DNA from 2 places in the Mesorhizobium sp. CC13 genome. Region 2 is predicted to be linked to the other one. Evidence: riboswitches for the same ligand, from Rfam matches in the RefSeq annotation. Region 2 holds a riboswitch; the other holds the start of a gene.
What was found. A riboswitch is a leader RNA that binds a small molecule or an ion and turns the genes downstream of it on or off. The one in region 2 is predicted to bind glycine.
Positions count from the first base shown of each region.

Region 1 (5,169 bases), on a different contig from region 2:
ACTTCGCCTACACGGCTGGCTTCGTCGTGCCGTCGCAGCCACTGATCCGCCACCGCCATGCGATGACCATCGTCACCGCCGACGGCCGCACCGCGATCTTCGGCGTCGACATGGAGGCATCGACCATCAAGCGCCGGCTGCCCGACATGCCGGCCCGCATCTGGGCGGAATTCTCCGACGATCCGATGCTTGTGCTGGCCGACCAGCTTGCCGGCCTCGGTCTGGGCAAGGCGCGTATCGGTCTCGAAATGGATTACCTGCCGGCCGGCGACTTTGCCCGCCTGATCGCGGCGATGCCCGGCGCGCGCTTCGAGCATGCCGAGCCGATCCTGGCGCGGCTGCGCCAGATCAAGACGGCCGAGGAGATCGCGCTGCTCAGCAAGCTGTCGCGCATCGCCGACCAGGCGATCACCGATACGCTGGCAGTCGTCGACGCGGGCGATTCGGAGATGGACATTGCCGGACACCTGACCCGCAACGTCTATTCGCTCGGCGCCGAGCACTTCAAGCTTCTGATCGTCGCCACCGGCGAGCGCTCGGTGCTGCCCAATGTCGGTCCGTCCGACCGCATCCTGAAGCGCGGCGACGTCTGCCGCGTCGAGATCTTCTCGGTCATCAACGGCTACCAGGCCGGTGTCTGCCGCACGGCCATCGTCGGCGAGGCGCCGCCCATGGCCGACAAGATCTGGGCTCACCTGGTCGAGTGCAAATATGAGATCATGGAGAAGGTGAAGCCGGGCGCCAGCTGCCGCGAGATCTACGATGCCTTCATCGCCAAGCTCGCCAAGCTCAACCTGCCGCCGATCTCGTTTGTCGGCCACGGCATCGGACTGCACCTGCACGAGGATCCCTATCTCGGCCTGACGCCGGTGCTGGGCAAGCCGGGCAGCGACGCGCCGCTGGAAGAGAACATGGTGCTCGGCTTCGAGCCGCTCTGCTACGACACCGGCTATGGCTACGGCATGCAGAACAAGGACATGCTGCTGGTGACGTCGAAGGGCTCGGAACTCCTGTCCGACTATGCCGACACCGATAAGCTGATCCTGTGCGGCACCGCCAAGCAGGGCGGCAAGGTCAAGGCCGTGGCCTAAGAGGTCGCGACTTGCGAAACGACGGTCCGGGTGGTTGTTGGCCCCGGCCGTCAGGGCAATTCCAGGAAAAGTGTGACGCGGTTTTCCGTCTGGAATTGCCTGCAGGCTAAAGCGAGCATTTTCGCGGTCTGAAAGAACGCTGAAATGCTCGCCACAGCGCTCGCCGTCACGGACCGGCGACGCGATCTGGAGGGTCCGTGGGTAAGGAATTGGGTGGAGCCGCATGCGCACGCTGATCGAAAATCTGAACTTCGCTTTTACCGTCGACAAGAACGACACGGTGCTGCGTAACGCCAGCGTGGTGGTCGAAAACGGCCGCATCGCCGATATCGGCCAGGCCGACGAGGTGGCGGCGCGCCACAAGGGCAAGAGCTTCGACCAGGTGATCGACGGCAAGATGCTGGGCATCTGCCCGGGCTTCGTCGACAGCCATGTGCATCTGTCCGAGACGCTGTCGCGCGCGGTCTTCCCCGATAATCTCAACACCCGCGCCTGGGTGTTCCACTGGGCCAAGCCCTTCTACGCCCACATCACCGAGGAAGACGAATATTGGGGTGCGCTGCTCGGCATCACCGAGATGCTTCGCTGCGGCACCACCTGCTTCCTCGATATGGGCTCGCAATACGATCCCGGCATCGTCATCCGCGCCATGGACAAGACCGGCATCCGCGGCGTCACCGGCCGCCATGCCGCCGACAACCGCCCGGCCGAGCTGCCGCGCGGCTGGACCGAGGAGATGGCCGAGCATCACTTCTTCCCCGACGCGCAGTCGGCGCTGAAGGTGCTCGAGGAAAACGTGCTGCGCTACAACAACACGCTCGACGGCCGCGCCCGCTGCTGGGTCAACATCGAGGGCAAGGAACCCTGCAGCCTCGAACTGCATGTCGGCGCGGTCGCGCTCGCCGAGAAGCTCGGCGTCGGCACGACCTATCACCTGGCGACCTCGATCGAGGAAGCCAAGGTCTGCGAGAGCAAGTACGGCTGCTGGCCGATCACCCGCGTCGACAAGGCCGGCGGTATCCGCAAGAACCTGGTCATCGCCCACGGTGCCGCCGTGTCGGACGAGGAAGTCAAGCTGCTGGCCGAGCGCGGCGCCAGCGTCGCCTTCTGCCCATGCTCGTCGTTCAAGCTCGGCAAGGGCGCGACATCGATCGGCAAGTACCCCGAGATGGTCAAGGCCGGCGTCAAGGTCGGCCTCGGCACCGACGGCGTGTCGGCCGCAGGCAACATGAACCTGATGCGGCAGATGCTGGTCGTCGCCGGCATGTTCAAGGACGCCCGCATGCAGCCCGACGTATTCACGGCGCGCCAGGCGCTGCGCGCCGCCACCATCGAAGGTGCTCGCGCCCTGATGTGGGACGACGAGATCGGCTCGCTGGAGATCGGCAAGAAGGCCGACTTCATCCTGTTCGACCTCGACCATGTCGAGTGGACACCGTTCTACGATCCGCTGCAGGCGCTGGTGTTCTCGGCTTCGACAGCGTCGATCACCCAGACCTGGGTCGACGGCAAGGCGGTTTATGCCGACGGCAAGGTGCAGGGCGTCGACGAGCCCTCCATCCGCCGCAAGGCCCGCGAACTGGCGGCTGCCGCCGTGGTGCGCGCCGGCCTGCACGAGCATGGCGTCGAGACGACCACGACGCTGTACGACGAAGGAAACTGACATCAGGCGCTTCCGCGACTGCCGTTGCGGAAGCGCATTCCAGCCTGTAGAAGCAATGCGTTCAAGAGGCTGCATGGGAGAGATCGGCCGCTGCGAGACGACACCGGCCGACGCCGACGGAGCAACCCCCCAGGAAACTCTCAGGCAACAGTGACCATGCAGCTGAACGATCTGGAGAGAGGCGCCTCGAGCGTCCACCGAAGGGGAAAGCCGCGCCATCGCGGTTAAGCTCTCAGGTACAGCGACAGATTGGGGAAAAACGGCGGGTTTCGGCCCGCTCCCAACCTTGTTCGCGGAGAGAGAAATGCCCCATATTGCCGTTATCGGCGCCGGTATCACCGGCGTAACCACCGCCTATGCGCTGCTTGAGCGCGGCTATTCCGTGACCGTCATCGACCGCCAGCGTTACGCCGCGATGGAGACGTCATTCGCCAATGGCGGCCAGCTGTCGGCCAGCAATGCCGAGGTGTGGAACCACTGGTCGACCCTGCTCAAGGGCATCAAGTGGATGCTGCGCAGCGATGCGCCGCTTCTGATGAACCCCAGGCCGACCTGGCACAAATATGCCTGGCTGGCCGAGTTCGTTTCCAACATCGCAAATTATCGCGACAATACCGTTGAGACGACGCGGCTGGCGATTGCGGCGCGCAAGCACCTGTTTGCCATCGCCGAGCGCGAGAACATCGACTTCGACCATGTTCGTCGCGGCATCCTGCATTTCTACTGGGACAAGCCGAGCTTCCAGCATGCGTTGAAGGTCAATGCGATGCTGGTCGAGGGCGGCCTCGACCGCCGGCCGGTGACGGCAGAAGAAGTGAAGTCGATCGAGCCGACGCTGCATGGCGATTTCCATGGTGGGTTCTACACCCCGTCGGATTCGACCGGCGACATCCACAAGTTCACCTTCGGGCTGGCGAAAGCCTGCGAGCGGCGCGGCGCGCGCTTCGTCTTCGACGCCAATGTCGACCGCATCGCCCGCGATGGCGTGTTTTGCATCGGCTATACGACCGATGGCGCCGACGGCCAGCCGGATTACAGGATCGTCGAGGCCGACGGCATCGTCGTCTGCGCCGGTGCCGCCAGCCGCCGCTTTGCCGCCATGCTGGGCGACCGGGTCAATGTCTATCCGGTCAAGGGCTACTCGATCACGGTGCATCTCGACGACGAGCTCAGCCAGAACGCCGCACCCTGGGTCAGCCTGCTCGACGACCGCGCCAAGATCGTCACCAGCCGCCTGGGCGCGGGGCGTTTCCGCGTTGCCGGCACCGCCGAGTTCAACGGCATGAACCGCGACATCCGCGACGATCGCGTCAGGCCGCTGGTCGACTGGACGCGCATGCTGTTCCCCGATGTCGACACCAACCGCGTCGTGCCCTGGGCCGGTCTCCGGCCGATGATGCCCAACATGATGCCGAGGGTCGGCAAGGGCCGCCAGCAAGGCGTGTTCTACAACACCGGCCACGGCCATCTCGGCTGGACCCTGTCGGCCGCAACCGCCCAGATGGTCGCCGAAACGATCTCGGGCGAGTTCCGCACCGACACCGCGATCGCGGCCTGACCGGGAGCTATGACGATGAACATGATGAACCGTATCGACGGCAGGATTTCGCTGTTTGGCCTTTCGATATCGCGCGAGCTGCACGACTTCGTCGTGTCTGAGGCCATGCCCGGGACCGGAGTGGATGCGGAGAAATTCTGGTCCGGCTTTGCCGATATCGTGCACGACTTGGCGCCGAAGAACCGGGCGCTCCTGGAAAAGCGCGACGACTTCCAGCTGAAGCTCGACGCCTGGTATCGCAAGCACGGCGCGCCGCACGACATGGCCGCCTACAAGGCGTTCTTGTCCGACATCGGCTATCTCGTGCCGGAAGGCCCTGCCTTTGCGGTGACGACCGACAACGTCGATCCCGAGATCGCCACCGTCGCCGGCCCGCAGCTGGTGGTGCCGGTCATGAACGCGCGTTACGCGCTGAACGCCGCCAACGCGCGCTGGGGTTCGCTCTACGATGCCCTCTACGGCACCGATGCCATCTCCGACGCCGACGGTGCCGAGAAAGGCAAGGGCTACAACCCCAAGCGCGGCGCAAAGGTCATCGCCTGGGCCAAGGCGTTCCTGGACGAGTCTTCGCCTCTGGAAAAGGGCGGCTGGAGCGATGTGACCGGGCTTTCGGTCGAGGGCGGGGCGCTGAAGCTTGCCACCGCTTCCGGCTCGGTGTCGCTGCGCGATGCAAAACAGTTCGCGGGCTATCGTGGCGAGGCCAAGAACCCCGACGCGGTGCTGCTGGTCAAGAACGGCCTGCATGTCGAGGTGGTGGTGAACCGCGACAGCGCCATCGGCAAGACCGATCCTGCCGGCATCGCCGACATGATCGTGGAATCGGCTTTGACCACCATCCAGGACTGCGAGGATTCGGT
Region 1 covers NZ_JARDJI010000042.1:3,936-9,104, forward strand. The annotation lists gene PV773_RS24975 (Xaa-Pro peptidase family protein) at 1-1,091, shown strand, start outside; gene PV773_RS24980 (amidohydrolase family protein) at 1,315-2,754, shown strand; glycine riboswitch at 2,819-2,921, shown strand; gene PV773_RS24985 (D-amino acid dehydrogenase) at 3,059-4,312, shown strand; partial or broken gene PV773_RS24990 (malate synthase G) at 4,322-5,169, shown strand, end outside.
Region 1: it holds a riboswitch for glycine, as region 2 does, so the genes downstream of both, PV773_RS24985 (D-amino acid dehydrogenase) here and gcvT (glycine cleavage system aminomethyltransferase GcvT) in region 2, are expected to answer to the same signal.

Region 2 (5,169 bases):
CCCGATCTTCTCAGCCTCGGTGGCGATTGCCTCGGCCTTGCCCTTGGCTTCAACCGTCACGGTGTCGAAGCGCTGGGTGCCCGAGACGGTCACGCCGGCGGCCTTCAGGCCTTCCGCCAGGCGGGCGGCAAGACCATGGACGCGCTCGGCGATCGCCTGCAGGCCGGCCGGGCCGTGCCAGATGGCGAAGGACGCAGCCATGTTGGCGAGCAGTGCCTGGGCCGTGCAGATGTTCGACGTCGCCTTGTCGCGGCGGATGTGCTGTTCGCGCGTCTGCAGCGCTAGGCGATAGCCGGGACGGCCCTTGCTGTCGACCGACTGGCCGACGAGGCGGCCCGGCATCAGGCGGGTCAGCTTGTCGGAGACGGCGCAATAGGCGGCGTGCGGGCCGCCGAAGCCCATCGGCACGCCGAAGCGCTGCATCGATCCGACGGCAATGTCGGCGCCGAGGCTGGCGGGCGCGTCGGTGACGGTCAGGCTGAGCGGATCGGAAGCGAAGATGACGATGGCGCCGACGGCCTTGGCCTTTTCGATGGCCGCCTTGTGGTCGCCATAGACGCCGTTGGTGTCGGGCCAGGAGACGATCAGGGCGGCGGTGTTGTCGTCGATGGTCTCGCCGTCGATCTCGGTGCCCAGCGGCTCGGCGCGGGTGCGCACGACGTCGAGCGTCTGCGGATGCGGGGTGCCGGCAAGGGCGACGCGGCTGCGCTTGTCGCGGTGGTGGCGAAGTGCGATGCCGACGGCTTCGGCGACTGCGGTCGCCTCGTCGAGCAGCGAGGCGGACGCCACCGGCAGGCCGGTGAGTTCGGCTACCAGCGTCTGGAAGTGGAACAGCAGCTCCAGGCGGCCCTGGCTGATTTCGGCCTGGTAGGGCGTGTAGGCGGTGTACCAGGCCGGGTTCTCGAACAGGTTGCGCTGGATGACAGGCGGCACGCTGACGCCGTGATAGCCCGCGCCGATGAAGCTCTTCAGCACCTTGTTGCGGCCCATCTTCTCGCCGAGTTCGTCAAGCGCCTCATGCTCGGTCGCAGGGGCAGGGAGGTTGAGCGCGCGATCGAGGCGGATCGACTTCGGCACGGCCTGGGAGATCAGCGTTTCCACCGAAGGCACGCCGATCGCGGCGAGCATGGCGCGGGTATCGCCCGCGCCGGGCCCGATGTGGCGGGCCGAGAAAGGATAGGGTGCAGTGGTCATCTCAGTGGTCCTGTCAACCGATATGGGCCTTGTAGCCGGCCTCGTCCATGAGGCCATCGAGCTGGGAAGCGTTCGCCAGCTTCATCTTCCAGAGCCAGCCGTCGCCGGTGGCCGAGTTGTTGACCAGCGCCGGGTCGCTCGACAGCGCGCCGTTGGCCTCGGTGATGTCGCCGTCGACCGGAGCGTAGACGTCGGACGCGGCCTTGACGGATTCGACGACCACCGCGACGTCGCCCTTGGCGAGCTTGCGGCCGGCTTCCGGCAGTTCGACGAACACCAGGTCGCCGAGCTGTTCCTGGGCGTAATCGGTGATGCCGACGGTGGCGATGTCGCCTTCGACGCGGATCCACTCGTGGTCTTCGGTGAAATAGGTCTTGGTCATGGAAATCATCCTTTGCGGTAGCGATGCTGCGTGAAGGGAAGGGCGTGGACGTCGACGGGCACCTTGGTACCGCGCACGTCTGCGAAGAGGCGGGTGCCTGCCTTGGCCAGCGGGGCAGAGACGTAGCCCATGGCGACAGGGAAGCCGGCCGACGGGCCGAAGCCGCCGGACGTGACACGGCCGGCGGGCTTGCCGTCGGCGTCGAGGAGTTCGGCGCCGGAGCGCACCGGCTGGCGGCCTTCGGGCTTCAGGCCGACGCGCTTCTGCGCCGGGCCCCCGGCGAGGATCCTTGCCAGTGCAGCGCGGCCGATGAACTTGCCTTCCGCACGCAGATCCTTGGGGATCGCCCACATCAGGCCGGCGCTGGCCGGGTCGTTGTCGGGGGTGATGTCGTTGCCGTGCAGGCAGAGGCCGGCCTCGAGGCGCAGGCTGTCGCGCGCGGCGAGCCCGATCCACATGGCGCGTTCGTCGGCAAGCAGCTTGCCGACGAGATCGCGGGCATCGGCCTCCGGCAGGCCGATCTCGAAACCGTCCTCGCCGGTATAGCCCGAGCGGCTCATGAACCAGTTGGCGCGCGGCTCGAAGCCCTGCATGAAGAACAGATCGTCGGTGGCGATGCCGGCCTTGGCCAGGACGGCAGCCGCTTCCGGCCCCTGGATCGCCAGGAACACGCGGTCGAGCGGCTCGATCTTTGCGTCGTAGTCCTCGGCCAGTGCCCGCAGATGCGCCTCGTCGGTCGCGGCGTTGCCGGCATTGGCCACCACCATGAAGCGCTCGTCGCCGAGCCGGGTGATGATCAGGTCGTCGATGATGCCGGCCATTCCGGTCAGGAAGAAGGTGTACTTCGACTGACGGAGCTCGAGCGCGCGGGCATCGAGCGGGCAGGCGCGATTGATAAGGTCCGCCGCGCCCGGTCCGGTGACCAGGAACAGCTTCATGTGGGAGATGTCGAACAGGCCGACATGCTCGCGGGTGTGAAGATGCTCCTTCATCACTCCGGCGGGATAGGTCAGCGGCATATGCCAGCCGGCAAACGCGCCGAAACGCGCTCCAGCTGCTGCATGCAGGTCTTCGAGTGGCAGATGAAGTGTCGTGTCGCCAGTCATGGCTCCTCCAGAGTCGCACGTTACCAGCCGCTTGTGGCAGCCATTCCGTGCCCCTCTGTCTGAAGCCTGAGAGACTCGCGCCCCGGAACTCTGTCGGCAGCGCTTACACCTTCGGCGCGGGATCGAAGTCCCGACTTTCCAGAGTGTCCTTCCCGTTTACGGTTCTTTTGCCTGAGAGATTTCGGGCGATTTCCCCTTCGGCGTCAGCTTTCGCTGCTCTCTCCCGCAAACAGGTGGAGCCCGCAAAGGCCCCAGACGAGTCGTCAATATCCCAACGACGACACTTTGTCACCTGTCCGCGCAGTGCTTATTCACCTGACCGAACGGTGCATGGTCTACCCGTTCGGGTAGTCCATGCTGACGAATCAGATGCCGCCATACCAGTCGTAGCCGCGATCCTCCCAGTAGCCGCCCTTGCCGAGGCCCATGGCGGCGAAGCTGTCGACCAGCTCGATGCCCTTGAGATATTTCGGCATCTTGTAGCCGAGCTGGCGCTCGACGCGGGCGCGGAGCGGGGCGCCGTTCTCGACTGGCAGCGGTTTGCCGTTGACCGCGTAGGCCAGGATCGTCTGCGGGTGGCGGGCGTCGATCAGGTCGATCGAGCCGTAATATTTGACCTCGCCGGAGAGGCTGTTCTCGATGGTGTCGAGGCAGTGGAACACGACATAGCGCGCGGTTGGCTTCACGACTGCCGCGTCGAGTACCAGCGCCAGCGGCACGCCGGTCCATTTGGCGATGCAGCTCCAGCCCTCGACGCAGTCGTGGCGGGTGATCTGGGTGCGCGCCGGCATGTTCATCAACTGTTGCCTGGTCAGCGACAGCGGCCTTTCGACCAGGCCCGTCACTTCCAGCCGCCAGTCGGCGAAGTCGTTGGCGAGCAGCGCCTTGTAGGTCTCGTCGTCGGGCGCGGTGACGCCGTTTGGGCGCTGCGGCTGTCGGATGTCGGCCTCGGAATACTCCTGGGCCAGGCTGTCGCGGCCCGCGAGCAGCCGTTGCGCGCGGTAGGTGAGGTCGTTGGTGCCTTCGAGGAAGTTGCGGACGCCATTGTCGCGATCCTGGAGGAAGTCGAAGGCGTCGCAGCCGGAGAGGGCAAGACCGGACAGGCCGAGCGAGGCGGCGGTCAGGAAGCGTCGGCGGGCGAGCTGGAACTTCGGCATGTCAGGCGCTCCTGTCGGAGGCGTTTGCCTCGGGTTTCGGCGGGTCGGCGCGATACCAGCCGGTGACGATCGAACGCAGTTCGTTGATCGGTCCGGCGGCGAGGATCATCAGCATGTGGACGATGAAGAAGGCGACCAGCAGCAGCATGGTGGCGAAGTGGATGGTGCGCGCCGTCTGCCGGCCGCCCAGCATGTCGGTCAGGAACGGCACAGCGGCGTTCATGCTCGGGGACATGGCTAGCCCGGTGACGATCATCAGCGGCAGGAGAACGAACAGCACGCCCCCATAGGCGAGCTTCTGGAGCGTGTTGTAGTCGCGGCCGTGATGGAACTTCAGCCTTGCGTGATCGGCTATGTCGCGCGGCAGCCTCCTGAGATCGTCGGTCGTGGGGGCGAGGTCGCGGCGCAGGTGGCCGTTCCACAGGCTGGCGGCGAGCCAGGCGGCAAGCGTCGCGGTCAGCAGCCAGGCGAAGAAGAAGTGGACGACGCGGCCGGTGGCGAGATCCTGGCCCGACGGGATCGTGGCCCAGGACGGAAAGGCGCGGGCGCGCAGATTGTCCTCGGGCCCCGACAGCCCGAACACCCCCGTGGTGGTGAATCTCTGTCCGAATATCTCGGTGTAACCGATTGGTTTGGCTTGATAATAGTCGGAACCGATGGTCAAGACGCTATTGTCGAACTGGAAGCCCGATTGCTGGCCGATGTAGAGCGCCGGGTGGGCGTTGAAGATCTGCAGGCCGCTGAGCAGCAGGAAGAACAGGCTGAGGGCCCAGACCCAATGGGTGGCGCGCGTCCAACGCGTCTGGCGATAGACCAGCTCGCCGCGCGTAGAGGTCTCGCCGATTACGTCGTCTGCTTGCCCGTTCATGCCACCGGCCTCTCATTGTCTCGCCGAAGGGGGGCGGCGTTGCGATGATGCTGGCCAAGCTACGGGCGGTGGTCGCCGGAGGTTTCGAGGCTGCGATGAAATGGGCGTGAAGCCGCTCAGTTGGCGAGCGACACCACGAGATTGACGGCAGCCGCGACGATGATGGTGTTGAAGAAGAACGACACGATGGAATGGACCAGGACCGCCCGGCGCATCGGCGTCGAAGTGACGTTGGTGTCGGCCGTCTGGGCGGTCATGCCGATGACCACGGAGAAGTAGAGAAAGTCCCAGCCGCAGGGCCGGCCCGTTTCGGGAAAGATCAATCCGCCCAAAGGCTTATGGCCGGGAGCGGAATCCGTTTCACCGCTGCCGTCCCCTTTCCAGAAAAGATTGGCATAGTGCAGCGCCGTCATGGCGTGGAGGGTGAACCAGCCCAGCGGCAGCGACAGCAGCGAGAAGGCC
Region 2 covers NZ_JARDJI010000007.1:199,534-204,702, forward strand. The annotation lists gene gcvP (aminomethyl-transferring glycine dehydrogenase) at 1-1,194, opposite strand, end outside; gene gcvH (glycine cleavage system protein GcvH) at 1,208-1,576, opposite strand; gene gcvT (glycine cleavage system aminomethyltransferase GcvT) at 1,582-2,682, opposite strand; glycine riboswitch at 2,832-2,918, opposite strand; gene PV773_RS12800 (molybdopterin-binding protein) at 3,048-3,839, opposite strand; gene PV773_RS12805 (cytochrome b/b6 domain-containing protein) at 3,841-4,707, opposite strand; gene PV773_RS12810 (DUF1345 domain-containing protein) at 4,824-5,169, opposite strand, start outside.